4 regions of the Arthrobacter sp. STN4 genome follow, and region 1 is predicted to be linked to each of the others. Evidence: riboswitches for the same ligand, from Rfam matches in the RefSeq annotation. Region 1 holds a riboswitch; each other region holds the start of a gene.
What was found. Region 1 has a riboswitch for S-adenosylmethionine ahead of MMF96_RS10475 (hypothetical protein). Riboswitches for the same ligand answer to the same signal wherever they lie in the genome.

Region 1 (7,753 bases):
GGCCGCGTGGTCGTCGTGGACGAGGACTATGAATCGTTTGGCCTGTCCGGGGAAATTGCGGCCACGATCACCGAACACGACCCCACGCTGCTCAGGCACTTCAGCCGGGTCTGCGTGCCGGACGTGCCCATTCCCTACGCCCGCGAACTGGAATATGCTGTGTTGCCAACGGCCGCACGCATTGAGGCCGCAATCCGGACGGCGGTCACTGCATGAAGGAAATCCTGTTCCCCATGATGACGGGCGACGCCTCCGAACCCGGCGTGCTGGCCACCTGGTACGTTGCCGACGGTGACGCGGTGGCCGAAAAGCACCTGCTCGCCGAGGTGGCCATTGACAAGGTCGACGCCGAGATCTACGCGCCTGAAGCCGGCACCGTCCGGCTGCGGGTGGAGGAAGGCGACGAGGTGGCCCAGGGGGCGGTGATCGCGGTCATCGAGTAGCCTGGCGCCCTCCCCGCCGCGGTAGCCTGCCATCGGGCTGCTGACACCTCAAGGAGAACACTCATTTCAGCCACGTTTAACCACACCATCATCGCCTCGCGGGACCGCGAGGAGTCAGCGCGCTTTTACACCGGGCTGCTCGAAGCGCGCCCGGTCCCTTCATGGGGCCCGTTCACCAACATCCTCCTGGACGGCGGCGTGATGCTGCAATTTGCCGAACCGCCGGTGGAGATCCAGATGCAGCACTACGCATTCCTCGTGGACGACGCACATTTTGACCGCGCCTACGCCCGCCTGGTGGCCACGGAAGTGCTGCACTGGGCTGACCCGCAAATGACGCGGCCGTACGAGACGAACACCGAGCACGGCGGGCGGGGTGTTTATTTCAAGGACCCTTCCGGGCATGCCCTGGAACTCATCACGCGCCCGTACCTGTGACGGGGCTACTGGACGGCGAGCCGGAAACCGATCCGGTGCCCGGACCGCACGCCGGTCTGCGCCACGGTGACCACCAGGGTGCCGATTTCCGGGATCCACTGCGCCGGGCGCACGGCCCGGGCAAGCGCATCGAGCAGTTCGGCCGGTTCGGCGGACCAGTACTGGCGGTGGCCGCCGGGGGTGAAAAAGGTGACGGAACCGAGGTTGGTGTCCACGGCGGGGAGCACCGGGATGCCCTCGGGCCGGCGCCGGGCGGCGGCTTGGGCCCCTGTGGCCGGCTGCGTCCGGGAGGTGCGGTGGGTGCGGTTGACGGAAGTAATGGTCATGGTCATTGCCCTTTGGAAGTGCTCTTGCCCGTGGCCGGTTGGCCGCGGGCCGCTTCCTCATCCGAGCCACCCTGTGAACATGGGGTTGGCGTGCGACCAGTCGGAGCTTGGTGTCGCATCTCTTGAAGCTGGCACCACACTAGCCGTTTAAGGCATGACGGCGCGGGGCGGCGTAATAAATTACGCCGCCCCGCGCCTTAGTGCATGTCGCGGGTGGTCGATCCCGTGGAGACTTGGGCGTCGGACCTGCCAAGACCCGGCTACCGGGCCTTGGTCAGCGCCTCGATGGCGTGAACATTGGAATCGCTGGCGGCTGCCGCGGGCTGCCTGACCCACGTCTCACGGACTTGGGCCGTTGTCGAAGATCGCGACGCACCGGTCCGGGGGCGAGGACCAAACGACCCGGATGCGTCCGGTATCGGCTCGCTCGCCTCGACCCAGCGATTGTCGCAGTCAGAAGAGTGGCCGTGTGGACGGAAATCTTGTCCCGTACAAGGCTCGTTCACCGGGCATTTTTGCGGGCGGGGTCTACGGGAATCCGCCAGCCACGGAAGTCCGAAGATTTCCAAGTGAGAACATTTCGCTCGCTCCTGCACCGCTGCCCGACCGGCTTACGGGACAGTCCGAAATGCCTATCCGGACGGACCCCTTCCGGGTGCTTGCGAGGATAGGACGGCGGGGGATCGCTACCTGTTGCCCAACTCGGAGTAACCGATCACCCGCGCGTAAGCGCCGCCATTACCCGCGTTTGCGCACTGTCTCGATCCACACCCGCAGCGACCAACGCACGATCCAGGCGGTCGCTATGGACACTCAGTACCCCGAACAATAGGTGCTTGATCCCGACGTGATCGGAATGAAGCTCCCGCGCGGTGCGCTGCGCCGCCTTGAGGACCTCCAGAGACATGCGGGTGAACGGCAACGATTCTGAGGTGTCCTGCGGACCAGCGGAGGCGAAACGCATTATCGCATCACGCACTTCATCCGGCCAGACGCCCAGCGCCGTCTGCACCGTGTTCGGATATGCGTGCAAAAGCCCTAATAGTAGATGCTCGGGAGCGATGTACGCGTCATGCATCATTGCCCTTGACTCTTCCTGAGCAAGGACCACCGCCCGCCGGGCACCGTCGGTGTAATTCCCAGAAAACTTTGAACCGCTCATGCCCTGAAGCGTAGTCTTCGCGGCGCGCCGGCACCACGGGCGCGCCTCCCCCGGAGGAGGATCTCCTAGCCCGGCCGCTAATCGAGCAGCGGCCGTGTCAGGCGTTCCCGCTGACGGTTCGTCATACCGGCAGCTACGCAATGGGGCATGCGGGCCCGCCTCGGTCAATCGTGAAGTTGTTCAGTCGGGTGTTCTGCGATCAGTAGCGCCTTCTCGAGGTAGGCCTCCCAGTCGTTTCCGGCGTTCGTGCGGATCCAATCCACGAGCTTTGGGACGTCTGGATGCGAGGTGAGTGCTTTGATGAGCTTTCCCCTCCTGCCGATGTTTTGGGTGCTTGCGAAGGTCAAGTACTCGTTGAGCGTGTCTCGGACGGCCCATTCGAAACTGTCGACAATCGCATCGTCTACGGGCGGAGGTTCTTCGCCGTGCACTGCGGCGGAGCGCACACGAGAGTACAGGAACCAGGTGGCGTTCGGTTCCCGGAATCCGCCGGACACGACGTGGCTCAGGACGAGCTGCCGGAAGGCCAGCATGTCTGCCTTGAGCCCCTCGGACGTGTCGCCAAGTAGTGCTTCGAGGGCAAAGAATGAGGTAAAGGAGCGCGATGAGTGGTTCGTCGGCGAACCGAGCGCGTTCCATCCAGCGAAGTGCCAGATCGGCCTTCTTGTGGATGTCTGTCATGGGGGTCGCTGACATCGTCCAGACTGGCCGGTTGCTTATGCTGTCGAGGCTGGACGGCCCCAGTGTAAGTTCGTACGCGATATCGCCGCGGGATCGCCATCCGGACAAATTGTTGCTGAAGGCGTAGGCGACGGCAGGTCGAAATCTGAGCTGGCGGTCGTTGATCCCGTTGTGGTCACGCAGCCCAACGCGCGCGACACGGAGGGCATGCGCTAGGAGAGTCTGTGCTCTCTCGGCCATTTTTCCGAGGTTGGTGCCCGTGACGGGGATCGCGGCCACGCAGCCGATGGGCGGCGCGAGATCGAACCACGGCGCGGTTGTGGTTGGAATGCTTGAGTCGGTGACGGGCAGGAGTTGCAGCCCGAGCAACATAGCGGGGGCGTCGATGGCCAGATATTCGATTGGGAGGAAACAGACGAGCTCGAGCAGTTCGCGGGAGTGCTTCGTGATGTACTGCTGAACCTGATCGGTCTCGGGGTCAGCCCAGGCCCGGGCGATGAAATCCTGGAGCGTGTCGGTCGACTTGTCCATGTGCTCGAAGCTCGGATCCCGCTCGAGTGCTTCCTCTAACCCGTTCATCGCATCGACGACAGCTTGAGTCACAGCCAGCATTTTTGATTCTGGACGAACGAGATCAAGCGGAAGGCGGAAACTCATCGAATGGTCGTCCTCGGCACTGCTCTTGACCCTTGCCAAGCGTTGGAGTTCGGCCAGAAGTTCCTCGACTGTCCTGGTTTTGGTGGCCACGACTTCAAGATTGCAGCGAGATGCGCCGAGGAGCAATGATTCCTGGATTCAGTGGGCCCGGCTGACGCGAGCCGTCACCCAGCCGCGAGCTTGTCCCGCACGAGGTTCGCCCTACGGGACACACAAACAGGCAGTAGCCAGTGAGTCCGCCTCTGACTTTCAACCGCAACCTGACCCACCGCCAGTGCCATGAAATCCGGTTTGGTGACACGCCAGTGACATGAAACCCGAATTGGCGACTGGTGGCTCCGGATACTACCAGCGCCCGCAGCGGCCGTGGTGATGGGAAGATGCACGAGTAAACATTGCCTGACAGGCAACATTGGTTGCTCACTGGGCTAAGCTGTGGTTGGGGCAAGGGTCGATGGGAATCGGTCCGGCTCGTAGCTATAGAGTCACGGAGGGTGCACGTGGCCCTGACAAGCAAGGAGCGAAGATGAAGGCACTACCCGTTGAACCAAGCCTGGCACCGGTGGCGATAGGATCCCGGATCCGCGCCGCACGCCAGGCCCAGCGCCTCACCATTGAACATGTTGCCGACGCCACCGGGCTCACGAAGGGTTTCCTGAGCCGGGTGGAGCGCGACCTGACCTCTCCCAGTGTCGCGTCCCTGGTGACCCTGTGCCAAGTCCTGTCCATCTCCGTCGGTGAACTGTTTGCCGTGCCGGAGACCCACCTGACCCGCAGCGGCGAGGGGCCGCGCATCTTCCTGGGCGGCGAGGGCATCGTGGAGCGGCTGCTGACGGCCCGCTCGGAGCGGCGCGTCCAGATCCTCGGCGCCACCATCGAGCCGTTCGGCCGCGGCGAATCGGAACTGTATGCGGTGGACTGCGACGTGGACGTGCTTCACATCATCAGCGGGGAACTGACCCTGATCATGACCCAGGATTCGTACGAGCTCAAGGCCGGGGATACGCTGTCGTTCCCCGGCCGGGAGCCGCATTCCTGGGAAAACCGCTCCGCCGAGCCGGTGGAGGCGCTGTTCATCCTGGTCCCGGCGGCGTCCGGATCGGGACAGTAGCGCCCGTGCCGCGTCAGGCGAATACCTAAGTTCCCACCTGCCCGTTCACGGCAAACTCATAGCGAACGCGTGGATAGTTGAATCGACAACCACCCGGCACGACTGTGAGAGCGAGGGCACGCCATGGCACCAACGCCTGACGGCAGGAAGATCGCCAAGGCCGTCACCTCCATGGTGGCCATGGGCGCCGTGGGGGCGGCCGGACTGGGCAGTGTGGCGCTGTACGGCACCATCACCGCCGCAGCTGCCGCGAAGGCATCCGCCACCCAGGGCAGCACCACCCCGGCCCCGGGCTCCTCGGGTTCGTCGTCGGACCCGGGCCTGCGGTCCGGGTCCACGTCCGGGACCCAGCTGTTGCCGGGCAACGGCGGGCCCAGCCTGTCCCGGTCGGCAGGTTCCTGAGGTGGCGTCCGGCCACGCCACGGCACAACGGGCCTGGCAGCCCTGGGGGCTGTCCGCCTCGGTGGTCGTGACGGATCCCCGGCGTGCCGATTCCGCGCTCACCCTGGCTCGACACGTGCTCGACGCCGTCGACCTCGCCTGCAGCCGCTTCCGCGCCGATTCGGAATTGGCGGTGCTGCGCCAGAAACTGGTCCACGGCACCACCGTCTCGCCGCTGCTGGCCACCCTCATGGAATCCGCCCTGGCCGCGGCACGCTGGACCGGGGGCGCCGTTGACCCCACCCTGGGCGGCGACCTCATCTCCCTGGGCTACGACGCCGACTTCGCCTCCCTGCGGGCGCCCGTACGGAACGAAAGCGGCCTGGCCGCCGTTTCGCCCTCCGGCGCCCCCTCGCTGCGCATGCCCCGGGCACCCGGCTGGCAGCGCATCACGCTCGACGGCCGCTTCCTGTCGGTGCCCGCGGACGTCACCGTGGACCTTGGCTCCAGTGCCAAGGCCGTGGCGGCGGACATGGCGGCGGCGCGCATCGCCGTCGAACTTGGCTGCGGGGCGCTCGTGAACCTGGGCGGCGACATCGCGACCGCCGGTCCCGCCCCGGACGGCGTGGCAGGGCACTGGCAGGTGCTGGTCCAGGACACCCCGGCCGACCCCGCCCAGCAGGTCTCGCTGCCGGCCGGCCATGCCCTGGCCACGTCCAGCACGTCCAAGCGGCGCTGGATGCAGACCGGAGCGCTGCGACACCACATCCTGGATCCGCGTTTCGGGCTGCCGGTGGATGCCGTGTGGCGCAGTGCCAGCGTGGCCGCCCCCACCGCCCTGGAGGCGAATGCGTACAGCACCGCCGCCCTCGTCAGGGGCCGTGCCGCCGTGGCCTGGCTGCGTGAATGCGGCGTCTGCAGCCGCCTCGTGGACCAGGGCGGCCATGTCATCACGACGGCCGGCTGGCCTGCCGCGGAACTGGCGGGAACGGGTTCCCATGGATGACGCGATGTGGGCCTTCGCCCGGGTCAGCGGGCTGCTGGACATGGTGCTGCTCACCGGGTCCGTCCTCCTGGGCATCCTGGCCCGGTCCGGGCGGCCCCTGCTGGCCATTCCCCGCGTCTCCGTGACCCTGCTGCACCGCAACATCTCCCTGCTGGCCGTGGTGTTCCTGGTGTTCCATGTGGTGCCGCTGCTGTTCGATTCCTATGCGCAGCTGAACCTCGTGGACGTGGTGGTACCGTTCCTGGGCAGCTACAAGGCCTTCTGGCAGGGGCTGGGGACGGTGTCCCTGGACCTGATGGCGGCCGTGGTGGCCACAGCCCTGCTGCGCCGCCGGCTGGGGACGAGGACCTTCAAGGCCGTGCACTGGCTCAGCTACGCGATGTGGCCCCTGGCCATGGCGCATTCCATGGGGAACGGCACCGACGGGACCAGCGCGCCGGTGGTGGCTGCCGCCATCGTCCTGGGCGTGGCAGTGCTGGCCGCGGTGGCCTGGCGGGTTTCCGCGGGCTTCCTGGAGACGGCCGCGGCACGGCGCGCCGGCAACGCACGCAACGGCTGGACCCGGCCATGAGCGCGGCCACCGAAATTGCGGCCATGCAGGGTGGCACCGCCGCGGGGCCGGCCGGCCCGCGCCTCTTTGCGGCCGGCGCCGCGGCCGGGATGGCCGCCCACCTGGCGGCCTACGGGGAGGTGCCGCGGCATGGCCGGGACTGGTCGCTGGCCGAAGAGCTGGAGGCTTCGGGGCTGACGGGCCGGGGCGGCGCCGGGTTCGGGGCGTGGCGGAAGTTTGCCGCCGTCGACCACGCCCGCAGGCCCAACAGGTATGTGCCGCGGACGGGCGGACCGGTGCTCATCGCCAATGGTGCGGAGGGCGAGCCGCTGAGCTTCAAGGACGCCTCGCTGCTGCACAACGCCCCGCACCTGGTCATCGACGGCCTGGTTGCGGCGGCGGAACTCAGCGCCGGAAGCGTGTTCATCTACGCGGGCGCGGCCAACCTCGCGCCCGTGGCTGCGGCGCTCGCCGAACGGGCCGACGCGCGGCACATTGCCCTGGTCGAGGCGCCGGACACCTTCGTGGCGGGGCAGGCCAGCGCCGTGGTCAACTTCCTGGAAACCGGCCGGGCACTGCCCCGGGACCTGGCGGCCCGGCTGGCCGGCAGCGGTTTCAAGGGCCGCCCCACCCTGGTCCACAACGTTGAAACGTGGGCGCACACCGCCCTCGTGGCCCGGTACGGGGCAGGCTGGTTCCGCACGGCGGGCACGCCGGAGGACCCGGGCACCCGCCTGGTCTCCGTCACCGGCAACGTGCCGTCCGAAGTGGTGCTCGAGGTCCCCGGGGGCGCCCCGCTGGACTCCGTGCTCGCCTCGGCGGGCGTGGGGAGCGACGCCGTTTCCGCCGTTTTGGTGGGCGGCTACCACGGGCGGTGGGTCCGGCCGGACGGGGTGGTGCTGTCCGCCGCCGCGGCTGCCGGCAGCACGCCTGCCGGGGGTGCCGTCCGCCCCGGCGCCGGGGTGCTCCACGTCCTGGGGCACGGGCGCTGCGGGCTC
Region 2 (7,753 bases), on a different contig from region 1:
CCTTCCCGCGGGCATTTTGAGCCCCAACGCCACACCGGTCATCGGCAACGGCTGCGTGGTGAACCTGGAGGCCCTGTTCGAGGAGATCGAGGGCCTGCAGGCGCGCGGGGCGGACACCTCCAAGCTGCGCATCTCCGCCAACGCCCACCTGGTGGCCCCGTACCACCAGGTGCTGGACAAGGTCACCGAACGCTTCCTGGGCAAGCGCGCCATCGGCACCACCGGCCGCGGGATCGGCCCGGCCTACATGGACAAGGTGGCCCGCCTGGGCATCCGCATCCAGGACGTCTTTGACGAATCCATCCTGCGCCAGAAGGTGGAAGGATCGCTGAAGCAAAAGAACCAGCTGCTGGTCAAGGTGTACAACCGCCGCGCCGTGGACATCGACGAGACGGTGGAGTACTTTCTCGCCTTCGCCGAGCGCCTGCGCCCCATGGTCATCGACTCCACCTACGTCCTCAACGAGGCGCTGGACCGCGGCGAAGTGGTGCTCATGGAAGGCGGGCAGGCCACGTTCCTGGACGTCGACCACGGCACCTACCCATTCGTGACCTCCTCCAACCCGACCGCCGGCGGCGCCTCCGTGGGCTCCGGGATCGGCCCCACCCGCATCACCCGCGCCGTGGGCATCATCAAGGCCTACACCACGCGTGTCGGCGCCGGCCCGTTTCCCACGGAGCTCTTTGACGAGATGGGCATCTACCTGCAGAAGACCGGCGGCGAATTCGGTGTCAACACCGGCCGCCCGCGCCGCTGCGGCTGGTACGACGCCATGCTGGCCCGCCACGCCTCCCGCGTCAACGGCTTCACGGACTACTTCCTCACCAAGCTGGACGTGCTCACCGGCATCGAGCAGATCCCGGTGTGCGTGGCCTACGACGTCGACGGGGTCCGGCACGACGAAATGCCGATGACGCAGACCGACTTCCACCACGCCAAGCCGATCTTCGAGTACTTCCCGGGCTGGACCGAGGACATCTGCGGCGCCCGCACCATGGAGGACCTGCCGGAAAACGCCCGCAACTACATCCTGGCGCTGGAGGCCATGTCCGGGACCCGGATCTCCGCCATCGGCGTGGGCCCTGACCGCGACCAGACCATCGTGCGCCACGACCTCATCGCCGGCTGACACCGGGGCCGCGCCGTAGGGCGGCGACGCCCCAGGGGGGACGACGGCGGAACTTAAGTTCCGCCGTCGTCCCCCCTTTTTTGGGGGCCGGGAAGACTACGCTGGAGGTAAGTCAACCCACGGTAAGGAAGTTGCGATGAAGGTCAGCGTTGGACAGTTCAACCCGGGCGGCGAGGTGGCCGGCAACCTGGCGGTGATGCGCCGCCTGGCCACCGAAGCGCGGGCCGACGGCGGGCGCCTGGTTGTCTTCCCCGAGGAATCCATGTTCTCCGTGGGCCGCGTGGCCGGGGATTTCGCGGCGGCCGTGGACGCGACGTGGAGCACCTTCGTCCAGGGCGTCTCGCGCATCGCGGCGGAGGTGGGCATTGCCGTGGTTGCCGGCGGGTATGAATCCAGCGGCGAGGCCCGCCCGTACAACACGCTGGTGGCCGTGGACGAGGACGGCGCCATCCTGGGCACCTACCGCAAGCTGCACCTCTACGACGCGTTTTCCTACCAGGAGTCGCGCCGGATCAAGCCCGGCGACAAAGGGGTGACGCTGGTGCAGATCGGCGGCTTCCAGGTGGGCATCATGACCTGCTACGACCTCCGTTTTCCGGAACTGGCCCGGGCGCTGGCGGTGGCCGGTGCGGACCTGGTGTGCGTGGCCGCGGCCTGGTTCAAGGGCGACCACAAGGTGGAGCACTGGGAGACGCTGCTGAAGGCCCGTGCCATCGAAAACACGGTGTGGATCGCCGCGGCCGGCACGTCCAGCGACCACTGCATCGGGCACTCGGCCGTGCTGGACCCCATGGGCATACCGCAGGACTTCCTGGCCGACGAGGCCGAAGGCGTCGCCACGGCGGACGTGACGCACAAGCGCATCGAGGAAGTGCGCGAATTCCTGCCCGTGCTGCGAAACCGGCGCTTTGAAGGGAATTCAGCGGTGGTCCCGGCCGGATGAAAATATGCCATTGACGGCACGGGTCCACGTGGTTAGTGTCAGCATTAAGGGCAGGAGGAGACCATGAACGATTCCAGGATTTGGGCCGCGCTTGAGCCGCTGCATCCGTCGGCGTTGGAAGACATGCCGATGGACGGCACATGGCTGAAGCCCCCCTACAGCAACGACGCCGGCGGCCGTGCCGTGGTGTGCAACGACGGCGACTTCCAGTTTGTGGTGGTCGACCGGAAGAAGGGCTCCGTGCACTTTGTCTGCGAGGATGACGAGTCCCTCATCGCCTCCAGCCTGGACACCTTTGTGAAAATCGTGACCGCCTGGGGGGCCATTGACCGCGACGTCCCCGGCCCCGAGGACGACGAGGAGTTTTCGGAAGTCCGCAAGTCCTTCGAATCGCAGTTGAAGGTGCTGGACCCGCCGGCCGCGGGCCTCAACGAGTTTTGGTCCCTGTACACGGAGGAACTGACCAGCGACGATTACGTGGACTTCGACGACCTTGACGATGAGGAAGAGGAAGAACGCGAAACCGACACCGGGGACAATGACCGCCCCGGCGCCGACGAGTCGTTCAGCGTCGCCTAGCCCCCCGGAGCCCTGGCGCTGCCGCAGCCCCGCAACTGGGTCGCAGTAGTTGCGGTTTTATCAACTGGTTCCAGTTGACGTGCTGTAACTATTGCGACCCAGCTCTGCGTTTACCGCCAGAGGCGTCGCGAGGCGATTTCCGCACCCTGCCCGAGGGCCTGCAGCTTCGCCGCCGCGATCTGCGGGTGGACGCGTCCGCCCAGCCCGCAGTCGGTGGAGGCGATGACCGCCTCCCGGCCCACCACGGAGGCGAAGCGCTCAATGCGGTCCGCCACCAGCTCCGGATGCTCCACCACGTTCGTGGCATGGGAGACGACGCCGGGGATGATCGACTTGCCCTCCGGCAGCTTCTTGTCCTGCCAGATCTTCCATTCATGCTCGTGGCGCACGTTGGCGGCCTCGAAGGAATAGGCGCCGGCGTTGATGGCCAGCACCTCGTCCAGGATGTCCGCGAAGGGGATGTCGGTGGTGTGCGGCCCGTGCCAGGAACCCCAGCACACATGCAGCCGGATCTTCTCCTGCGGCAGCCCGCGCAAGGCGTGGTTGGTGGCCTCGACCCGCAGTTGGATGAACTTCTTGTAGTCCGCCAGGGCCGGTTCCGGGTTCACCTGGTCCCAGCTTTCGGCCAGTGACGGGTCGTCGAGCTGGACGGTCAGCCCGGCGTCGATGATGGCCTTGTACTCCTCCCGCATGGCGTCGGCACAGGCATAGAGCAGTTCCTCGTCGCTGGCGTAGTAGTCGTTGGCCAGCCGGGCGCAGGAACCAGGGGACAGGGCTGCCATGAAGCCCTCGGACAGGCCGGCCGCAGCCAGGCCCCGTCCCAGGTTGGCCACGTCCGAGGCAACCTGGGCCTGGCCGGTGTATGTCAGCGGCCCCACGATCTTGGGCTGCGTGGTGGCCTTGCGGTGGGCCAGGATGCCGGAGGCCGGGTCGCTGTAGGCCTCGTTGAACCTCTGCCGGTCGCGGCGGTCCGGAAAGGAGGTCAGCACCACGTTGCCGGGCGAGGACCGGTGCACCTCGGCGTCGGCCCAGCGGTCCACGTTGGTCGCTTCCAGGCCGCCGAGGCGCCCGAAGGAGTAATTCCACCAGGCACCGTAATCGACCGCGTTCGACATGGTGTGGCCGTATTCGCCGTCGTTGGGGATGTCAATGCCGGCAGCCTGCTGGCGCGCCACGATGTCCACCACCGATTCGGTGAGGAGGTCCCGGTAGCCGGCGGTGTCGCCGCTGGCCCCGCGCTCGGCGTTGGCCGCCAGGAGGGCGGGGGTGCGGGGCAGGGAGCCGGCATGGGTGGTGCGGATGTGGTCGGTGTTTAAAGCCACGGGTGGAGTCCTTTCCATCGTTTCTGGCGGTAGCACCGTTCCGCCGCCCACCCGGTGGAGGGTGGGCCTTGGAGGGTTGCTGCGGCGTCGCTGAGCCAGATCTCTCGGCCGCTCGGGATGGTCGGAACCATTCTGCCAAGGCGGGGGCCGCCTGCCAAAATCATTGCGGCCCGTTTCGCGCCCGCGTCGGCGGCGGGCCTGGATGCGGTAGGCCCGGCAGGGCCGTAGGGTTGGTTCCATGGCACATGTCAACGACCCCGCAACGATCCACCGCCTGCTGACAACGCCGGCCCGCTGGGCCGTGGTGGGACTGTCAAACAACCCGCTCCGGGCCGCGGTGGGCGTATCGCTTTTCCTCCAGCAGCACCTGGGCCAGGAGATCATCCCGGTGAGCCTGAAGGGCGACGACGTCCACGGGGCCAAGGGCTACAAGCTGCTCGCGGACATCCCGGGGGCCATCGACGTCGTCGATTGTTTCGTGAACTCCACCAAGGTGGGGGCCGTGGTGGACCAGGCCATCGCCGTGGGCGCCAAGGCCGTTTGGCTGCAGTTGGGCGTCATCGACGAAGCCGCGGCGCGCCGTGCGGAGGACGCCGGGCTGGAGGTGGTCATGGACACCTGCCCCATGATCGAGGCCCGGGCCCTGGGCCTGTAGGAAGCTGCGAAAGCCGACATGCCCCACCACCTCCGCGCCGCACCGAACACCGCCCGCCGGATTGCCTTGGCCGCCGCCGTGGTGGTGGTGCTCGCCGTCCTGGCCCTCGGGGCGGTGCGCTTCCTGGGCCAACGCACGACGCCGGCCGGCACCTCCGGCGCAACGGGCGCCCCGGCGTCGTCCCCGCCAAGCGGCCGGCCGGAGGGGCTCCGGACGGCGCGGCCCGGCGCCGTGGACGGGCTGGTGCCCGACTACAAGCTGCCGCCCATTGAAAACGGCATGGTCCCGGTCATCACCAGGATCCCCACCCAACAAAAAGTGGTGTTCCTGACCATTGACGACGGCCAGGTGAAGCGGAAATCGGACCTGGCGCTGCTGGAGCGGGACCACCTCAAGGCATCTCTTTTCCTGGCGCACGTGTTCATTGCCGGGCACTCGCAGTTTTACCAGGCCTACCTTGATGCCGGGTTCCGGATCGAAGACCACACCCTGACCCACAACCTGGGGTTCGTCAAGCTCCCGTACGCGCAGGTCAAGGCCGAGATCTGCGGCATGGCAGACTACGAGGAGAAGTACTTTGGCCGCCGGCCGGTCTTCTTCCGGCCGCCGGGCGGACCGTACACCAAGGCCGTGCGCCGGGCCGCGGCCGAATGCGGCATGAAGGCCATCATCGACTGGCAGGCGCGGGCCAACGCAGGCTCAATGCAGTACCAGGTGGGCCATGTGCTGCGCCCGGGCGACATTGTGCTCATGCACTTCCGGCCCGAATTTCCGACGGACCTGGCGGCCTTTGTGAAGGCGCAGAAGGCGGCCGGGCTGAAGGTGGTGCTGCTCGAGGACTACCTGGGCGTCAGCTAGGGCCGGTGCCCGGGCCGGCCGTGCCCCGCGTAGTGCCCCGCGCCGTGCCGGACGGGTAGCCTTGGAAACATGACCAGGACCGTCTACTACACCGCCAGCACGCTCAACGGCTTTTTGGCCGACCCGGACAACTCGCTTGCCTGGCTGTTTGCCGTGGACGACGCCGGCGCACCGGACATTGCCGCCTTCATGGACGGCATGGGTGTCCTGGTGGAGGGCTCCACCACCTACGAATGGGTGCTGCGCGAGGAGAAGCTGTTGGAAAATCCCGCGCGATGGCAGCAGCTTTACGGGACGAGGCCCACGTACGTTTTCACCACGCGCGCGCTGCCCGTGCCCGACGGCGCCGACGTCCGCCTTGTCCGCGGCCCCGTCGCGGATGCCCTGCCGGACATTGTGGCGGCGGCGGGGGAGCAGGACGTCTGGGTGGTGGGCGGCGGCGAGCTGGCCGGCCAGTTCCTGGACATCGGCGCCCTCGACGGGCTGGTGGTCACCCTGGCACCCGCCCTGCTGGCCGGCGGGGCCCCGATGCTGCCACGCAACCTGGGTCCGGACCGCCTGGAACTGCGGGGCGCCGACATGTTCGGGCAGTTTGCCCAGCTGAGCTACGCCGTGAAAAAAGCAGCGCCGGTGGGCCCGTGAGCATCTCAGCCGATGCCTTGCGGGCCGCGGCCCTGAAGTTCCCCGGCATCTACGAAGACTTCCCCTTTGGCCCGGAAACATCGGTCTTCAAGGTCAGGGCGCCCAGCAGCGGCGGTGACCGCCGGGTGGGAAAGGTGTTTGCGCTGGGCGACCTGGGCCAGGAGGTCCTGTCCATCAGCCTCAAGTGCGATCCCCTCCTGGCCGCACAGCTGCGTGCGGCCAACCCGGGCATCATCCCCGGCTACCACCTCAACAAACGGCACTGGAACACCGTGGATTGTTCCGTGGTGGAGTCGGGGATGGTGCTGGACATGCTCGAGGATTCCTACGACCTGGTGGTGGCCGGACTGCCGCGAAAACAACAATCAGCCCTGGAGTGGAGTGCCCGTGTTGCCAAAGACTAGCCGTGGCGGCTTGAATTACCCCGAACTTGGACGGACCCGCCTGAACGCGGAACTGCCCTCAGGGCAGGGGCGGTGGCCGGACGGCTTTGGCCACGTGGACCGGCAGATCCGCGTCGGCTCCGGGGACGCCGCCTTCAAGGCGCTGGCGGAGGGCATCCTGACATGGCAGATCCAGCGCCGCGCCGGCCTCCGGGTGGCAGCGCCCCCGCGCGCCGTGGTGGGGGCGCGGGTGGTGAGCGGCTTCGGCGTCGGCGACCTCCGGATGCCGGTCCCGTGCCAGGTGGTCTGGGCACTGGAACCGACCGGTGCCCTGCGCAGCGACGGCACCGAGGTGGAGCTGGCAGGCTTCGGCTACGGCACGCTTCCGGGACACCCGGCCCTGGGCGAGGAGGCGTTTGTGGCCATGAAGGCCTCCGACGGCGGCGTGTACTTCCGCCTCCTGGCGTTCAGCCGGCCCTCGGGCCTGCTGTTCAAGCTGGGCGCCCCGGTCACGAAGCTGACCCAGCGGAACGTCACGAAATCATACCTGCAGGCCGCCCGTTCCCTCACTTAAGCAACTGGGTCGCAGTTGTTGCCATATCATCAACCGAAATAAGTTGATTGATGGCAACAACTGCGACCCAGTTGGACAGCGGCGGGGGTCAGCCGAAGTGCTTCGGCAGCGTCCCCTCGTGTGCCTCGCGGAGCTCGTCGAGCGGGGCGGTGAACAGCCCCTGCACGTCCAGGGCGCCGCCGGCGGCGTCCACCACGCCGATCCGGGACACCGGGAAGCGGCGGGCCGTGCACATGTCGTTGAAGCGGACCTCTTCGCTGCGCGGGACGGACACGATGGCCCGGCCCTGCGTCTCGGAGAACAGCAGCGTGAAGATGTCCACGCCGTCGCGGGCGGCCACCTCGTCCAGGGCCACGCGGGCGCCGGTGTTGTTCCGCAGCGAGGACTCCACCAGCGCGGCTGCCAGGCCGCCCTCGGAGAGGTCGTGGGCGGCGTCGACCATGCCGTCGCGCGAGGCGTTGATCAGGATCTCGCCCAGCTCGCGCTCACGCTTGAGGTCCACCTTCGGGGCGGCGCCGCCCAGGTGGCCGCGCAGGTTGGCCCACTCGGAGCCGTCCAGCTCGGCGGCCGTGGTGCCCAGCAGGTAGATGGCCTGCCCGTCCTCGGCCCAGCCCGACGGCGTGCGGCGGGCGACGTCGTCGAACTTGCCCAGGACGGCCACCACGGGG
Region 3 (7,753 bases), on a different contig from region 1:
GACCACGCGCCGTGCCATGAGCGGGATGTGGACGTGGAGCAGGCCGTGCATGATGGCGGCGCCGGCGTACGCGCCCACGGAGGTGGAGGCCAGGCCGGAGGCCAGCAGCCCGACGGCGAACACCACGCCGACCACCGGGCCCAGGGTGGCGGCAATGGCCGCATGGGCGCCCTCAATGGTGTCGGTGCCGGGGACCCCTCCCAGCGTGGACGCGGCGAGCAGCAGCATGCCGATGTTGACGGCCCCGGCCAGGAGCAGGGCTGAGACCACGTCCCAGCGCGTGGCCCGGACAATGCGGCGCAGGGACTCCGGCGTGCGGCGGGCCCCGGTGTGCCGGTCCTTGGCCAGCTGGGAGTGCAGGTAGATGGCGTGGGGCATCACGGTGGCGCCGAGCATCCCGGCGGCCAGCAGGAGGCTGTTGCTGCCCTCGAACCGTGGCACCAGGCCGGAGACGACGCCGGCCGGATCCGGCGGGCTGAGCACCAGCCCGGCCAGGAACCCCACGGTGATGACGACCAGCAGGAAAATGATGATGGTTTCAAAGTGGCGCTGCCCATGGCGGTTTTGCACGGCCAGCAGCGCCATGGAGGCGACGCCCACGATCACCCCGCCGACGGGCAGCGGCACGTGGAAGAGCAGGTTCAGGGCTATGGCGCCGCCCACGACCTCGGCCAGGTCCGTGGCCATGGCCACCAGTTCCGCCTGTGCCCAGTACAGCCGGCGCCCGGCGGTGCCGAACCGCTTTCCGAGCAGTTCCGGCAGCGACCGGCCGGTCACCACCCCAAGCTTGGCGGACTGGTACTGCACCAGCATGGCCATGAGGTTGGCCGCTACCAGCACCCACACGAGCAGGTAGCCGTAGCGGGCGCCGGAGGTCAGGTTTGCGGCGACATTCCCGGGGTCCACGTAGGCGATTGCCGCCACGAAGGCAGGGCCCAGAAGAAAAAGCCCCCTGCCGCGGTCGCGCCGCGGCAGGCGCTTCCTGGCAGTGCCGGTCTCCAGCAATTTCCGCCCCTTCGCTAGCCCTAAACCCCAAGTTTAGGTATGCCGAAATTCTAGCGCGGCCAGGGGCCGGGTGTCGAGGGGACGTCACGCAGGCGCTGCTGGGTGTGGGCGCGCCAGGTCTGGCAGAAGTACGGGAGCGCCAGCTCCTGGCCGGGGGTGTGGCCCAGGTGCTCGAACAGGTACCAGCGCAGGTTGCCCAGCACCTTGGCGCGGATGGCGGCGTCAGCCTTGAGGTAGTAGCTGCGCGACTTGGCCAGCTCCAGCAGTTCTTCCGGGGTGACGGCCTGCTCCCACCGGGTCCCGTGCACGCTGAGGCCGTGGAATTCGGGACCGACATGCGGACGGAAACCGGGCTTGTGGACGTCGCCGGCATGCATGATCCGCGACAGCCGGTGCACCCAGGGCACGCTGACGTCCAGCTGGTTCCAGACCAGTCCCAGGACGCCGCCGGGGCGCAGGACCCGTGCCATTTCCGTGCTCGCCGCCAGGGGATCGCACCAGTGCCAGGCCTGGGCGGCCACCGCCAGGTCGATGGACGCCGCGCCCAGGCCGGTGTCCTCGGCCGTGCCCTGCCGCACCGCGACGCCGGGCAGGTTGCGGCGCAGCTGGACGAGCATGTCACCGGACGGGTCGACGGCGCTGACCCGCCAGCCGCGTGCGGCCAGCAGGTGGGTGTACTTGCCGGTCCCCGCGCCTACGTCCAGGGCGTCGCGGACGTCGAGGCCGGCGGCCAGCCACGCCAGCGACTCGCCGGGGTAGCCCGGGCGCACCTTGTCATAGTGCTCCCCGCCCTCCTGGAAGGCGCCGGCCAACTCGAGCCGCCGCACGTCGTCAAAAACCGGTCCGCCCGCGCCTGCCATTGTCCTCCGCCTGTTTGCTTGTGCCGATTCCGCCGCTCCACTCTACCGCGGCGGAAGCGTTCGACGGCGGGCTCAGCGGGTGGAGCAGGGGGCGGCACCGGCCGTGCCGGGCGTGTTGGGCGCCCAGGAGGGGAAGCTGCGGGTGTCGTTGGCGGGCACCCAGCGTCCGGCGTCCACGACGTAGTCCCAGCCCAGGCCGTCGCGGAGCAGGGCGGCCACGCCGTCAATGAGCCGGTCGGCGTCGGTGCGGCGGGAACCCACCCCGAAGCTGGCGCGCAGCGAGCCCGAGGCCAGGCCCACCCGGCGCAGCAGGGGGTGGGCGCAGAACCTGCCGTCCCGCACGCCCACGCCGTGCTCGGCGGACAGGTAGGCCGCGGCCAGGCCGGCGTCGTACCCCTCCACGGAAAAGTTGACGACGCCGATGGTGCCGCTGCCGGGGTACGAGCCGGAGTCGGCGAACAGTTGGTGGACGGTGACGCCGTCGAGCGCCTCCAGCCCGGCCACCAGGTGCGAGCGCAGTTCCTGCTCGTGGGCGTGCCACGTTTCGGCATCCAGGGCGGCCAGCACCTCGGCGGCCTTCGCCAGCGTGGCGGCGCCGAGCACATTGGGCGAACCGGCTTCGTGGCGGGCCGGGCCGTCGGTCCAGAGCACGGACTCCAGCCGCACGTCCTTCACGGCGCCGCCGCCGGCCAGGTGCGGGCGGCCGGCGTCGAGCCAGTCGGGACGGCCCACCAGCACGCCCGCACCAAACGGGGCATAGAGCTTGTGGCCGGAAAAGGCCACGTAGTCGATCCCGTCGCGGGCCAGGTCGAGGCGCCGGTGCGGGGCCAGCTGGGCGGCATCGACCACGATCCGCGCACCGTGCCGGTGGGCCAGGGCCGCGAGCTCGGCGATCGGCAGCACCTCGCCGGTGACGTTGGAGGCGCCCGTGACGGCCAGCAGCACCACGTTGCCGGCACGCAACTGCGTCGCGACCCGGCCCAGGGTGGACTCGAGGGTGTGTCCGGCCACCACGGAGCGGTGCGGCAGCCCCTGCCACGGCAGCAGGTTGGCGTGGTGCTCGATGTCCAGGTACAGCACCTCGCCATGGTCGTTGGAAGGGCCCCCGGTGCGCCCCTGCCCCGCCAGGAGCGACTCCACGCAAGCTGCGAGCAGGTTCAGCGAATCGGTCGTGTTGCGGGTGAAAATGACGGTGTCCCCGGGGCGTGCACCGACGAAGTCGGCCACCGTGCGTCGGGCGTTTTCGTATAGTGAGGTGCTGACCTGGGAGGCAAAGCCGGCGCCCCGGTGCACGCTGGCGTAGTACGGCAGCACCTCGGCCAGGTGCGCGGCCACCTCGTCCACGGCCGGCGCCGACGCCGCGTAGTCCAGGTTGGCATACCTGGCGGTGCCGCCGTGGATCAACGGCGCTGCCAGGTCGCGGCCCGCCACGGGCAGCAGGGGTGCGTCGGAAAGGCGGGCTGTTTCAAGGGTTGCAGAACTCATGGGGGCTCCCAAAAGGAAGGGACCATTCCGTCGCGGCGAAGCCGCCGGGAACGAAAAAATGTCCGCGCTTGCCAAGACCGTTCCGGCCTGGCCAGGTCGTCACCCGGGGCACCCCGCCGCGAAAGGAGGGTTGCCGGCCAGCAAACCGGGGTTTAGCGCTGGCACTCGTGACCTATGCCCAAAAGGCTAGCCCAGCCGCGGCAGCGTGCGCATTTGTTACGACACATTGCTGCGGCTCGTTGGGGCGGGGCTGCAACCCGCATTTGCTGCACCACCGGTTCGGGCCGGCGGGTTCCAGCCCTCATTTTCCCAGCCATGGAATTCGGCGGTGCAGATGGGGCGACTTGTGCCCCGTCGGGGCATTCGGCGGTGCAGCACATGCGGGCAAGCCCGGCTGCAACCCGCATTTGCTGCACCACCGGTTTGGCGCCTGGGTTCCAACCCGCATTTGCTGCACCACCGGTTCGGGCCGGGCCCGCGACCGGCCGCTGTGCAACAACCTGCGCGGGTGCCGGGCCGCTTAGGAGAGGAGGTCGTCCCAGCCGGGGTTTAACCGGCGCAGCACCTCGGTGTGCAGGATGGAGTTGGTGGCCAGGGCGTTGCCACCGAAGGGGCCGTCCACTCCGTCCAGGGAGGTGAAGCGGCCGCCGGCTTCGGTCACGATGGGCACCAGGGCGGCCATGTCGTACAGGTTCAGTTCGGGCTCGCAGGCAATGTCCACGGACCCTTCCGCGACGAGGCAGTAGGACCAGAAATCGCCGTAGGCCCGGGTTCGCCAGACGTCGTCGGTCAGGCCCAGGAACTCCTCCCGGTTGCCGCGGGCCGCCCAGCCGGTCAGCGAGGAGTAGGACAGGGACGCGTCGGCCAGCTCGGAGACGTTGGAGACGCGGATGCGCGTGGCGGACGCGAGCGACTTGCCCGTATACGCGCCCGTGCCCTCGGCCGCCCACCAGCGCTTGCCCAGGGCGGGGGCGCTGACCACGCCCACCACGGGCCGGCCCTCGTCCACCAGCGCAATCAGCGTGGCCCAGACCGGCACGCCGCGCACAAAGTTCTTGGTCCCGTCGATCGGGTCGATGATCCACCGGCGCGAGCCGTGGCCGCTGCTGCCAAACTCCTCGCCCAGCACGGCATCGCGCGGGCGCACCCGGGACAGCTGGCTGCGGATGGATTCCTCGGCCGCCTTGTCCGCGTCCGTGACCGGGGTCAGGTCCGGCTTGGTTTCAATCTTCAGGTCAAGGGCCTTGAAGCGTGACATCGTCAGGGAGTCGACGGTGTCAGCCAGGACGTGGGCCAGGCGGAGGTCGTCATTGTACGTCTGGGGTTGGACAGTCATAGGCAACACGCTATCGGTAGATGGGGCCAAAGTGCGGGATGACGCCCTCCACCCGCATGTGCGCTACGCCAGGGTGCCAAGCTCCTTGGCCTCGGCGCGGCCCTCGGTGCGGGTGCTGGTGCCCAGCAGGCGGCGGAGGGACGCGAGCCGGGCCGGGCCCGCATCCCCGGCATGGCCGCCGGCCACCCAGGCGTCCAGCCCGCAGTTGACGGCGGCGTCGTCGTGCTTGCAGCCGCGTTCGCAGTCGTCGGTGCCGGGCTCCAGGTCCGGGAAGGCATGCAGGATCCGGTCCGCGTCCACGTGGGCCAGCCCGAAGGAGCGGATGCCGGGGGTGTCGATGATCCACGAGCCGGCCTCGCCGTCCTGCAGCCGCAGCGCCAGGGCGGAGGAAGAAGTGTGCCGGCCGCGCCCCGTGACCGCGTTGACGCCCCCCGTGGCCCGTTGCGAACCGGTCAGGGCGTTGACCATGGTGGATTTGCCGACGCCGGAGTGGCCCACCAGCACGCTGACCCTGCCGTCCAGGTGCCCGCGCAGTTGTTCGACGGCACCCCCCGCCAGGAGGGCGGAGTCGCCGTCGTCGCTGCGGGCGTCAATGGCGGAGGCGGCGTCGGGCGCACCGGCGGAGGCCGTGCGGCTGATGATGACCGTCATGTCCAGGTTGTCATAATTGGCGAGCAGCCCGGACGGGTCCTTGATGTCCGCCTTGGTGATCAGCAGGATGGGGGCAATGCCGGCGTCGTAGGCGGCCACCAGGGCGCGGTCGATGAAGCCAGTGCGAGGTTCCGGGTTCGCCGCCGCCACGACGATGACCAGCTGGTCGGCGTTGGCCACCACCACGCGCTCCACGGGGTCGGTGTCGTCCGCGCTGCGGCGCAACAGGGTGCGGCGTTTCTCCACGCGCACCAGGCGGGCCAGGGTGTCCGGCGTGCCCGTGGTGTCGCCCACCAGCGCCACAAAGTCCCCGGCCACCACGGGGGAGCGGCGCAGCTCGCGGGCGCGTGCGGCAATGACCACCCGTTCGGCCGGCGTGTCCTCGTCCACGATGGCCGTGTACCGGCCGCGGTCCACGGTGGTGATGCGCCCGATCACGGCGTCCTCGTGGGCGGGCCGGTCCTTGGTGCGCGGCCGGCTGCCCTTTTTGTTGGCGCGGACGCGCACATCGGATTCGTCCCAGTTGCTGTAGTCCCTAGCCACGCCCGGCAGTCCCCACCGCGGCCGTCTGGGCAAGCATGTCCGCCCACATGTGCGGGAAGTCTGGCATGGTCTTGGCCGTGGTGGCGATGTTTTCAACCTCGACGCCGGGCACGGCCAGCCCGATGATGGCGCCGGCAGTGGCCATGCGGTGGTCCTCGTAACTGTGGAACAGCCCGCCGTGCAGCGGGGCCGGGTTGATGATGAGCCCGTCCTCCGTTTCGACGGCGTCCCCGCCGAGGGCGTTGATCTCGGCCACCAGGGCGGCGAGCCGGTCGGTCTCGTGGCCGCGCAGGTGGGCGATCCCGCGCAGGCGCGACGGCGTGGACGCCAGTGCGCACAGGGCGGCCACCGACGGTGCCAGCTCGCTGGTGTCGGAAAGCTCGGCACCAAGGATCTGCGGCCCGCCGGTCACGGTGAGCACGCCGTCCTCCAGCGTGACGGTGGCGCCCAGTTGCGGGAGGATGGTCCGCCACTTGTCACCCACCTGGGTGGTGTCCGCCGGCCAGTGGGGGATGCGCACCGTGCCGCGGGTGGCCAGGGCTGCCGCCAGGAACGGCCCGGCGTTGGAGAGGTCCTGTTCCAGCTGCACGTCAAACGCGGCGATGGGTCCGGGTTCCACGATCCAGTGGTTGGGGGTGGAATCGTCCACCCTGACGCCCAGGGAGCGCAGGACCTTGACCGTCATCGAAATGTGGTCGATGCTGGGCACCGACGTGCCGGTGTGTTCCAGGTGCAGTCCGCCCTCGAAGCGGGCGGCGGCCAGCAGGAGTGCCGAGATGAACTGCGAGGAGCCGCCGGCGTCGATGGCCACGTGTCCGCCGGCCACGGTGCCGGTGCCGTGGACCGTGAACGGCATGAAGCCGTCCGTGCCGCCCTCGACGCGGACGCCGAGGCCCCGGAGGGCTGCCAGGACCGGCGCCATTGGCCGCACGCGGGCGGCGGGGTCGCCGTCGAACGCCACGGCACCCCGCAGGAGCGCGGCGATCGGCGGCACAAAACGCATGACGGTGCCGGCCAGGCCGCAATCAACGGCGGTGTGGACGGCGTGTCCGGCGGGGATCGGGGTGACCGCCAGGTCCGGCACGGACCCTGTGCCGGGCACCTCCTCGATGCCGGAGCCCAGGGCGCGCAGCGCACCGACCATGAGGTCGGAGTCGCGGGACTGCAGCGGCGCCCGGAGCCGGGAGGGGCCCGCGGCCAGGGCGGCCAGGACCAGATACCGGTTGGTCAGCGACTTGGAGGCGGGGATGGTGACGGTGGCGTCAAGGGGTGTTGCGGCAAACGGTGCGGGCCAGGAGGCGGCGGTCATCGGTGCTTATTGTCCCGTCACGTCGTGGGCGAGGGCCCGGGCGTTCCTGTCGGCGGCCTTGATGCGCCGGTTGGTGCCCTTCCTGCCGGATTCGATCAGTTTCCCGGCCCGCCAGGCCAGGCCGGGGCGGCCGGCCGTGTCAACGCTGGCCAGGAGGGCCCCTCCGAGGAGGCCGATGTTCCTGGCCAGCTGGCTGCGGCGGTGGGCCTTGGCCTCCTTGGTGTCCGTGGCGGAGCTGCGGTACTCGACAAAGGTGGTGACGGCAGCGGTGGCGGTCAGCAGCAGCGCGGCCGGGCGGGCGAACTTGCCGGTGGCCAGCAGGACGCCGGCACCCACCTGGGCCCCGGCGATGGCGCGTGCCAGCGTCTTTTCGCTGGCGTCAAAGGGCAGTGCCGCCGAGACGCGGTCAAGGACGGGGTCCAACTGCCGGGTGGTCCGGTCCACATTCCGCAGGCTGTCCAGGCCGGAAAGGATGAAGGACGAGGCGAGCATGGGGCGGGCGAGTGCGCGAACGATGGTCAAGGAGGCCTCCTGATTTTGTGCCGTAAACGTCCCTTCCCGCAG
Region 4 (7,753 bases), on a different contig from region 1:
CACGCATGGAACAGGGCAAGCAAAACCTGAGCCTGAAGATGATCCAGCGCATGGAGTCGCTGCTGGGCCGGCGGATCGTGAACGTCGGCAATTCGCCCAAAAACGTGGTGACGCACCTGCGCGTGCACGGCGGCCGCGAACTCTCCGGCAGCGTGGAGGTCAACTCCAGCAAGAACGCCGGTGTGGCCCTGCTGTGCGCCAGCCTCATCAACCGCGGCACCACCACGCTGCGCCGCCTGGCCCGCATTGAAGAGGTCAACCGGATTGTGGAGCTGCTGACGAGCATCGGCGTTGAATGCCGCTGGCTGAACGCCAACGACCTCCAGATCCGCCGTCCCGCCGTCCTGGACCTGGCGTCCATGGACGTTGAGGCGGCCAAGCGCACGCGCTCGGTCATCATGCTGCTGGGTCCGCTGCTGGACCAGGAGGACGTCTACCGCATCCCCTACGCCGGCGGCTGCGACCTCGGCACCCGGACCGTGGAGCCGCACATGCAGGCCCTGCGCGAGTTCGGCCTGGCCGTCACGGCCCACAACGGCTTCTACCAGGTGCAGGCACCCTTCAGCGACGGCGAGGACAGGACCTTTGTGCTGACCGAGCGCGGGGACACGGTGACGGAAAACGCCATCATGGCCGCCGCGCACCGGGTGGGCACCACCGTCATCCGCAACGCCAGCCCCAACTACATGGTCCAGGACCTTTGCTTTTACCTGCAGGGCCTGGGCGTGGAGGTGGAGGGCATCGGCTCCACAACGCTGACCATCCGCGGCAAGTCACGAATCGACGTTGACATTGAATACGCGCCGTCCGAGGACCCGATCGAGGCCATGAGCCTGATCACCGCCGGCATCGTGACGAAGTCCGAGGTCACCGTCACGCGCGTGCCCATCGAGTTCATGGAAATTGAGCTCAAGGTCCTTGAGCAGATGGGCTTCCGCTACCGGAAGTCGGCGGAATACGTGGCCCGCAACGGCAAGACCCGCCTCGTGGACGTCACCACGCTCCCCTCCGAACTGCACGCGGCGCCGGACAAGATCCACCCCATGCCGTTCCCGGGGCTGAACATTGACAACCTGCCCTTCTTCGCCGTCATCGCCTCCTGCGCCGAGGGCACCACGCTGATCCACGACTGGGTCTACGAGAACCGCGCCATCTACCTGACCGAACTGAACCGCCTGGGCGCCGGCGTGCGCCTCCTGGACCCGCACCGCATCGACATCAAGGGCCCGACGGCGTGGCGCGCGGCCGAGATCGGCTGCCCGCCGGCGCTGCGCCCGGCCGCCTGCATCCTGCTGGCGATGCTTGCCGCCAAGGGCACCAGCGAGCTGCGCAACATCTACGTCATCGAGCGCGGCTACGAGGACCTGGCGGAGCGCCTGAACACCATCGGCGCGGAGATCGAATACTTCCAGGACTAACCCGCCGGGGACGGCGGCGTTCGAACTAGATCGCGGCGAGGGCCTGCGCCAGGTCCTGCTTCAGGTCGCCCAGGTCCTCCAGGCCCACGGAGAGGCGCAGCACGCCGTCGGACAGGCCGATGGCGGCGCGGCCCTCGGGGCCCATGGCCCGGTGCGTGGTGGTGGCCGGGTGCGTGATCAGGGACTTCGTGTCGCCCAGGTTGTTGGAGATGTCCACGATCCGCAGGGCGTTCAGGAGCTTGAAGGCGGCGTCCTTGCGGGTGCCGGACGCCGGCTCGGCCAGTTCAAACGTCAGCACCGTCCCGCCGGCCTTCATCTGCTTCCGGGCCAGCTCGTACTGCGGGTGGGAGGGCAGCAGCGGGTACTTGACCCAGCTGATCTGCGGCGCCGCTTCCAGGAATTCACCCAGGGCCAGGGCGCTGGCGCAGGAGGCGCTGACACGCAGGCCCATGGTCTCCAGGCCCTTGGTCAGCACCCAGGCGTTGAACGCGGACAGGGCCGGGCCGGTGTGGCGCATCAGGTTTTTCACGGGGCCGTCAATGAAGTCCTTCGTGCCCAGGATGGCTCCGCCGAGGACCCGGCCCTGGCCGTCGATGTGCTTGGTGCCCGAGTACACCACGACGTCCGCGCCAAAGTCGCCACAGCGCTGGAGCAGGGGCGTGGCGAACACGTTGTCCGCCACCACCTGGGCGCCCGCGGCATGGGCCAGCTCGCAGACGGCGGCGATGTCCACGATCTCCTGCATGGGGTTGGATGGCGACTCAAAGAACACGGCAGTGGTCGGCACGGCCAGGGCTTCGCGCCACTGGTCCAGGTCCGGGCCGTCCACAAACACCGTTTCCACGCCCCAGCGGGGCAGCAGTTCATTGAGTATCACGAAGCAGGAACCGAAGAGGGACCGGGAAGCCACCACCCGGTCCCCGGCACCCAGCAGCGCGCCCAGGGCGGTAAAGACGGCGGACATGCCCGACGCCGTGGCAAAGCAGGCCTCCTTGCCCTCCAGCAGGCGCAGCCGCTCCTGGAACGTGGCCACCGACGGGTTGCCATAGCGTGAATACACAAACCGGTCCACCCCGCCGGTGAAGGAGGCCTCGGCGTGTTCGGCAGATTCGTAGACAAAGCCGGAGTTCAGGAAGATGGCCTCGGACGTCTCCTGGAAGTTGGTCCGGTCCAGCCCTCCCCGGACCGCCTGGGTGTCTTCCGCCCACGTGGCGGCGTGCTTATTAAAGTTGCTCAAGTGTGTGTCCTTAGCTTTCGCTGGTGGGGCCGGGTTCTGAGGGTGCGGGGCGGTTACTTCCAGGGCAGGCGGCGGTTCTTCCAGCCGTTGACAATCCTGTCCCCGTAGCCGTCCGGCACGCCCTCAAAGCCCTCAAGCACGTTGAAGGCCGTGTATCCGGCGGCCGTGGCTGCCTCTGCGGCGGCAATGGAGCGGGCGCCGGAGCGGCACAGGATCACCAGTTCCCTGCCGGCGGGGACTGCCTGCTGCAGTTCGGCCAGGAAGTCCGGGTTGGGCCGGCCCGTCGCATGGCTCCACTGGATGAAGACCGGCTCGGCGTCGAGTGCGGACAGGTCCGGCACGCCGATGTGCGCCCATTCGCCGTCGGTGCGCACGTCGACCAGGACGGCCCCGGCGGCCACCTTGTCCCAGGCCTGGGCGGGTGCCAGGTCGCCGGCGTAGCTCATGCGATGCCCTCGCCGTCGAACTCCTCGGGGTCCTCCAGCTGCGAGACGGCGTTGGCGATGGCGGCGTCGGAGGCGGCCACGGCGTGGGGGAGGACCACGGCCTGGGCGCAAATCACGGACGTGCCGTTGAAGGTCACTGCAGGGCTTCCGTGCAGGATGTAGCCCTCGGCCAGGGCGGCGGAGATCCGCTCGCAAAAGGAGCTGTCATCCGGGCCGGTGATCAGCCGGTAGGCCAGCGGGGGTGCGTCAACGCTCATGGGTACTCCTCAAAGCAGGTGGCCGCGCCTGCAAGCGGGTACCGGGCGGTGGGAGGGCCGGAGGGGCCGGGCACGCCGCGGGCAGTTCGCGCTTGCAAGCCGCAGCCGTGGGTGGCCGGGTTTGCCGAGTAGTCACCTGAGGCACCCCGCCGAGACAGAGGGTTGCCGTCCAGCAAGTCAGGGCTTGGCGCTGGAACTCGTTACTCACTTGAAAACTAACATACCGCCCCTGGCTGCGGGTCGAACCGCCGGGGAAATGTGGCGCAACATGACGTCCCGGCGGCCTTCGGGGCGTCAGTGCACCTGCGCCAGCAGCGCGCTGAGCTCGGCCGTCAGCCGGGCCCGGACGTCCGCCGTCCCGATCTCCGTGCCGTCAATGGTGTTGACGGGCGCCAGCAGCCGGATGCTGGAAACCAGCCAGACGGCGTCGGCGTCGAGCAGGTCCGCCGGCACCAGCGGGCCGTAGCCAAGCTCCCAGCCGGCGTCCCTCGCCGCCGCAAACAAGGCGCCCTGGGTGGTGCCGGGCAAAATGCCGCTGTCCAGGTTGGGTGTGACAAGCCGCTTGACGGGCGCGCCGCCGTCGTCCTGCACGTGCGCCAAGAGGACGGACGACGTCGGCCCCTCCAACACGTGTCCGTCACTGCTCGTGAAAATCACGTCGTCGGCGCCCTGGGCGTGCGCATGGCGCAGGGCGGCCATGTTGACGGCGTAGGAAAGCGTCTTGGCGCCCAACAGCAGCCACGGTGCCCGGTGGGCCACGGTGCTGTCGTAGCCGCGGTCCAGCAGGATCACGTCCAGGCCCTTGGCGCGCTGCCCGGCCAGGGCGGGCGGGACGGCGGCGGCCTGCACCCAGGCCGTGGGGGTGTCGGCCCCCTCCGGGCCGCGGGTGGCGAACAGCTTGATGACGATGTTGGTGTTGCCGTGCTCGTCGGGCACCTGGAGCGAGGCGGCCGCGAAGGCGTCGACCGCCGTCGTGATGGCGCGCAGCCAGGCGTCGGCGTCGGGCACCTCCAGCGCCAGGGACTGTGCCGACGTGGCGAGGCGGTGCAGGTGCGCCTGGACCTTGCGGGGCGCGCCGTTGACGGCCAGCAGGGTTTCAAAGATGCCGTCGCCGCGGGTGGCGCCCTGGTCCGTGGCCAGGAGGGCGGGGGCCTCGGCGTCGGCGAGCCGGCCGTCGGGATGGGAGGGGTCCAGGAACACCAAAACAGTCATGGCTCGAGCTTAGTGCCCGGCACCGGTGCTTTCCTGCCCGGCCGGGGCGCCGCGAGCCGGTAGGCTAAGGTCACCTGACGCGTCATGGGCGCCCAACGAGGAGGCACTGCTTGATCTGGACAGCCTTCAGCCTTCCCGCCGGCCCTGCCTGGCTTTCGGTGCTGCTGATGGTCGTGGACCTGGGGATCCGCATCGCGGTGCTGGGCATCATCCCCGGCAACCGCCGCCCCACCACCGCCATGGCCTGGCTGCTGTGCATCTTTTTCCTGCCCTACATCGGGCTGGCGCTGTTTTTGATGTTCGGCAACTTCCGGCTCTCGCGGCGCCGGCGGGAGATGCAGGAGGCCGTCAACGTCCGCGTGGTGGAAGGGACGCGGGGGATTGCCGCGCAGGTGAAACCCTATGACGGGCCGTCGTGGATCAACCTGGCCGTGGAGCTGAACCGGAACCTGGGTTCCTTCCCGGCCCTGGGCGCCAATTCGGTGCACCTGATCGAGGGGTACCAGGAGTCCCTGGACGCCATGGCCGACGCCGTAAGCGAGGCCCACGACTTCGTCAACGCCGAGTTTTACATCATGAGCTCCGACTCCTGCACCGAACGGCTGTTCCGGGAACTGGAGGCCGCGGCGGCCCGCGGCGTCCGGGTGCGGGTGCTGTTTGACCACATCGGCTCGCTGCGCGTGCCGGGCTACCGGGACATGATCCGGCGGCTGAAGGCCAGCGAAATCCAGTGGCGGCGCATGCTTCCCCTGATGCCGGTGAAGGGCCAGTGGCGCCGCCCGGACCTGCGCAACCACCGCAAGATCCTGGTGGTGGACGGCCGCGTCGCCTTCACGGGTTCCCAAAATGTCATTGAACCGTCCTACCGCAGCAAGCGCAACGCCAAGGTGGGGCGCAAGTGGGTGGAGCTCATGGCCCGGCTCGAGGGGCCCATCGTGGGTACCTTGAACGTCATGTTCGCCACCGACTGGTCCAGCGAGACCGAGGAAAGCCTGGAAACCCAGCTGGCCGTCCACCACTGGGACTCCTTCGACGGCCGGGTGTTGTGCCAGGTGGTGCCCAGCGGCCCGGGCTTTGTTACGGAAAACAACCTGCGCCTGTTCAACACGCTGCTGTATTCGGCCGAGGAACGCATCACCATCTCCAGCCCCTATTTTGTCCCGGACGATTCCCTGCTCTACGCCATCACCACGGCCGCCCAGCGCGGGGTGGTGGTGGAACTGTTCGTCTCCGAGAAGGGCGACCAGTTCCTGGTCCACCACGCCCAGCGGTCCTACTACGAGGCCCTCCTGAAGGCCGGGGTGCGGATCTTCCTCTACCCCAAGCCCCTCGTGCTCCACGCCAAGCACTTCACGGTCGACGCCGATGTGGCCGTGATCGGCTCCTCCAACATGGACATGCGCAGCTTCTCCCTGAACCTGGAAGTGTCCGTCATGATGATCGACCAGGAACTGGTGCAGGAAATGCACGCCGTCGAGGAACAATACCGGGCCGTTTCCCGCGAGCTGCAGCTCCACGAATGGGTCACCCGGCCCGTCCTGGCCCGCTACGTGGACAACGTGGCCCGCCTGACGGCCACGCTGCAGTAGCTTCGGGTCCGGACGGCGGGTTCGGGACGGTTCTCGCGGCGGGCCGGCATTCCCTTGGCTGCTATCCGACCGGCGGCCGCGGGCGGCCTTTCGGTCTCCTTTACGCAGCCTGCGGAAACACCGGACCCGCCGTCTCCCGGGCGGTACTGGCGGCGGGCCGGCATTCCCTTGGCTGCTATCCGACCGGCGGCCGCGGGCGGCCTTTCGGTCTCCTTTACGCAGCCTGCGGGAACACCGGACCCGCCGTCTCCCGGGCGGTACTGGCGGCGGGCCGGCATTCCCTTGGCTGCTATCCGACCGGCGGCCGCGGGCGGCCTTTCGGTCTCCTTTACGCAGCCTGCGGAAACACCGGACCCGCCGTCTCCGGGACGGTTCTCGCGGCGGGCCGGCATTCCCTTGGCTGCTATCCGACCGGCGGCCGCGGGCGGCCTTTCGGTCTCCTTTACGCAGCCTGCGGGAACACCGGACCCGCCGTCTCCCGGGCGGTTCTCGCGGCGGGCCGTCAGCCCGGGAACTCCGATCCCAGGGTGGACAGCACGCCGTAGGCCTTGGCCTGGAGCTCCTGCCATTCGGCGTCGTCGTCGGAGTCGGCCGTGATGGCGCCGCCGACGCCCAGCGACAGGTGCGTGCCGCCGTCGTCCGTGTCCTGGAGGACCAGGGTACGGATCGTGACGGACAGGTCCATGGCGGCGTTCAGCGAAAAATAGCCGATCCCGCCGGAATAAATGCCGCGCGGGCCCGCCTCCAGGGAATCCAGGATCGCCATGGTGCTGATTTTCGGCGCCCCCGTCATCGATCCGGCAGGAAAGGCAGCGGCCAGGGCCTCGGCGCGGGAACTGCCCGGGGCCAGCTGCGCCTCGATCGTGCTGACCAGCTGGTGCACGGTGGCGTAGCTTTCAATGGCACACAGGCGCGGCACGGTCACGGTGCCGGGCACGGCGTTGTGCGAGAGGTCGTTGCGCAGCAGGTCCACGATCATCACGTTTTCGGCCCGGTCCTTGCGCGAAAGGGACAGGTCCGCCTTGAGCGCAGCGTCCACGGCGGGGTCCGGGTCGCGGCGGCGCGTGCCCTTGATCGGTTCGGCGCGCATCAGCCCGGCCGCGTCGATGCGCAGGAACCGTTCCGGCGAGGTGCTGCAGACGGCCGTGCCACCAAACCGCAGGAAGGCGGCGAACGGGGCCGGGCTGCGGCGGCGCAGCGCCCGGTAGCAGTCCCACGCGTCCACGGGCAACGGGGTGCGCGCCTCCAGTTGCGTGGTCAGGCAGATCTCGTAGGAGTTTCCCTCGCGGATCTCGGCCAGGCTGGCGGCGATCATGGCCTTGTACCGGGCCTCGCCGTCGCGCAGCGTGAAGTCCGGGGCGGGCAGCGGGGCCGTGGGATCCTCCGGCACCTGCGGGAGTGCGGCGATGACGGCACGGACGCCGCGGGCCCACTCCGCGGCCTCTTCCCGGGACGCCGGGTGGCCGGCTTCGGCCAGGGTGAGCAGGAACAGGCACTTTTCCTGGTGGTCGACCACGACGGCGCGGCCGGCGAACAGGAGCGCGGCCGCTGGCAGGGGGGCCGGGCCGGGAGGCGGCACGGCGCCGCCGGTTTC

Region 2: linked by a shared signal. The riboswitch ahead of MMF96_RS01215 (cobalamin-independent methionine synthase II family protein) and the one ahead of MMF96_RS10475 (hypothetical protein) in region 1 are both predicted to bind S-adenosylmethionine.
Region 3: linked by a shared signal. The riboswitch ahead of MMF96_RS02335 (aminotransferase class V-fold PLP-dependent enzyme) and the one ahead of MMF96_RS10475 (hypothetical protein) in region 1 are both predicted to bind S-adenosylmethionine.
Region 4: linked by a shared signal. The riboswitch ahead of MMF96_RS12055 (DUF1737 domain-containing protein) and the one ahead of MMF96_RS10475 (hypothetical protein) in region 1 are both predicted to bind S-adenosylmethionine.

Annotation. Positions count from the first base shown of each region.
Region 1 covers NZ_JAKZGX010000012.1:26,973-34,725, forward strand. The annotation lists gene MMF96_RS10460 (alpha-ketoacid dehydrogenase subunit beta) at 1-216, shown strand, start outside; gene MMF96_RS10465 (biotin/lipoyl-containing protein) at 213-443, shown strand; gene MMF96_RS10470 (VOC family protein) at 531-881, shown strand; gene MMF96_RS10475 (hypothetical protein) at 887-1,207, opposite strand; SAM riboswitch class IV at 1,223-1,335, opposite strand; gene MMF96_RS10480 (Clp protease N-terminal domain-containing protein) at 1,923-2,369, opposite strand; gene MMF96_RS10485 (hypothetical protein) at 2,534-2,902, opposite strand; gene MMF96_RS10490 (cupin domain-containing protein) at 4,234-4,818, shown strand; gene MMF96_RS10495 (hypothetical protein) at 4,942-5,220, shown strand; gene MMF96_RS10500 (FAD:protein FMN transferase) at 5,222-6,205, shown strand; gene MMF96_RS10505 (ferric reductase-like transmembrane domain-containing protein) at 6,198-6,776, shown strand; gene MMF96_RS10510 (NADH-ubiquinone oxidoreductase-F iron-sulfur binding region domain-containing protein) at 6,773-7,753, shown strand, end outside.
Region 2 covers NZ_JAKZGX010000001.1:236,784-244,536, forward strand. The annotation lists gene MMF96_RS01200 (adenylosuccinate synthase) at 1-1,129, shown strand, start outside; gene MMF96_RS01205 (carbon-nitrogen hydrolase family protein) at 1,266-2,072, shown strand; gene MMF96_RS01210 (SUKH-4 family immunity protein) at 2,136-2,651, shown strand; gene MMF96_RS01215 (cobalamin-independent methionine synthase II family protein) at 2,762-3,973, opposite strand; SAM riboswitch class I at 3,985-4,097, opposite strand; gene MMF96_RS01220 (CoA-binding protein) at 4,212-4,628, shown strand; gene MMF96_RS01225 (polysaccharide deacetylase family protein) at 4,647-5,486, shown strand; gene MMF96_RS01230 (dihydrofolate reductase family protein) at 5,556-6,128, shown strand; gene MMF96_RS01235 (MmcQ/YjbR family DNA-binding protein) at 6,125-6,532, shown strand; gene MMF96_RS01240 (DUF1990 domain-containing protein) at 6,516-7,085, shown strand; gene purL (phosphoribosylformylglycinamidine synthase subunit PurL) at 7,174-7,753, opposite strand, start outside.
Region 3 covers NZ_JAKZGX010000002.1:31,768-39,520, reverse strand. The annotation lists gene MMF96_RS02345 (Nramp family divalent metal transporter) at 1-1,005, opposite strand, end outside; gene MMF96_RS02340 (class I SAM-dependent methyltransferase) at 1,056-1,865, opposite strand; gene MMF96_RS02335 (aminotransferase class V-fold PLP-dependent enzyme) at 1,938-3,350, opposite strand; SAM riboswitch class IV at 3,410-3,523, opposite strand; gene hisN (histidinol-phosphatase) at 3,871-4,686, opposite strand; gene MMF96_RS02325 (ribosome small subunit-dependent GTPase A) at 4,750-5,880, opposite strand; gene aroA (3-phosphoshikimate 1-carboxyvinyltransferase) at 5,873-7,189, opposite strand; gene MMF96_RS02315 (DoxX family protein) at 7,196-7,711, opposite strand.
Region 4 covers NZ_JAKZGX010000015.1:30,048-37,800, forward strand. The annotation lists gene MMF96_RS12040 (UDP-N-acetylglucosamine 1-carboxyvinyltransferase) at 1-1,418, shown strand, start outside; gene MMF96_RS12045 (O-succinylhomoserine sulfhydrylase) at 1,444-2,655, opposite strand; gene MMF96_RS12050 (rhodanese-like domain-containing protein) at 2,709-3,101, opposite strand; gene MMF96_RS12055 (DUF1737 domain-containing protein) at 3,098-3,358, opposite strand; SAM riboswitch class IV at 3,442-3,563, opposite strand; gene MMF96_RS12060 (aminodeoxychorismate lyase) at 3,653-4,570, opposite strand; gene cls (cardiolipin synthase) at 4,738-6,159, shown strand; gene pabB (aminodeoxychorismate synthase component I) at 6,662-7,753, opposite strand, start outside.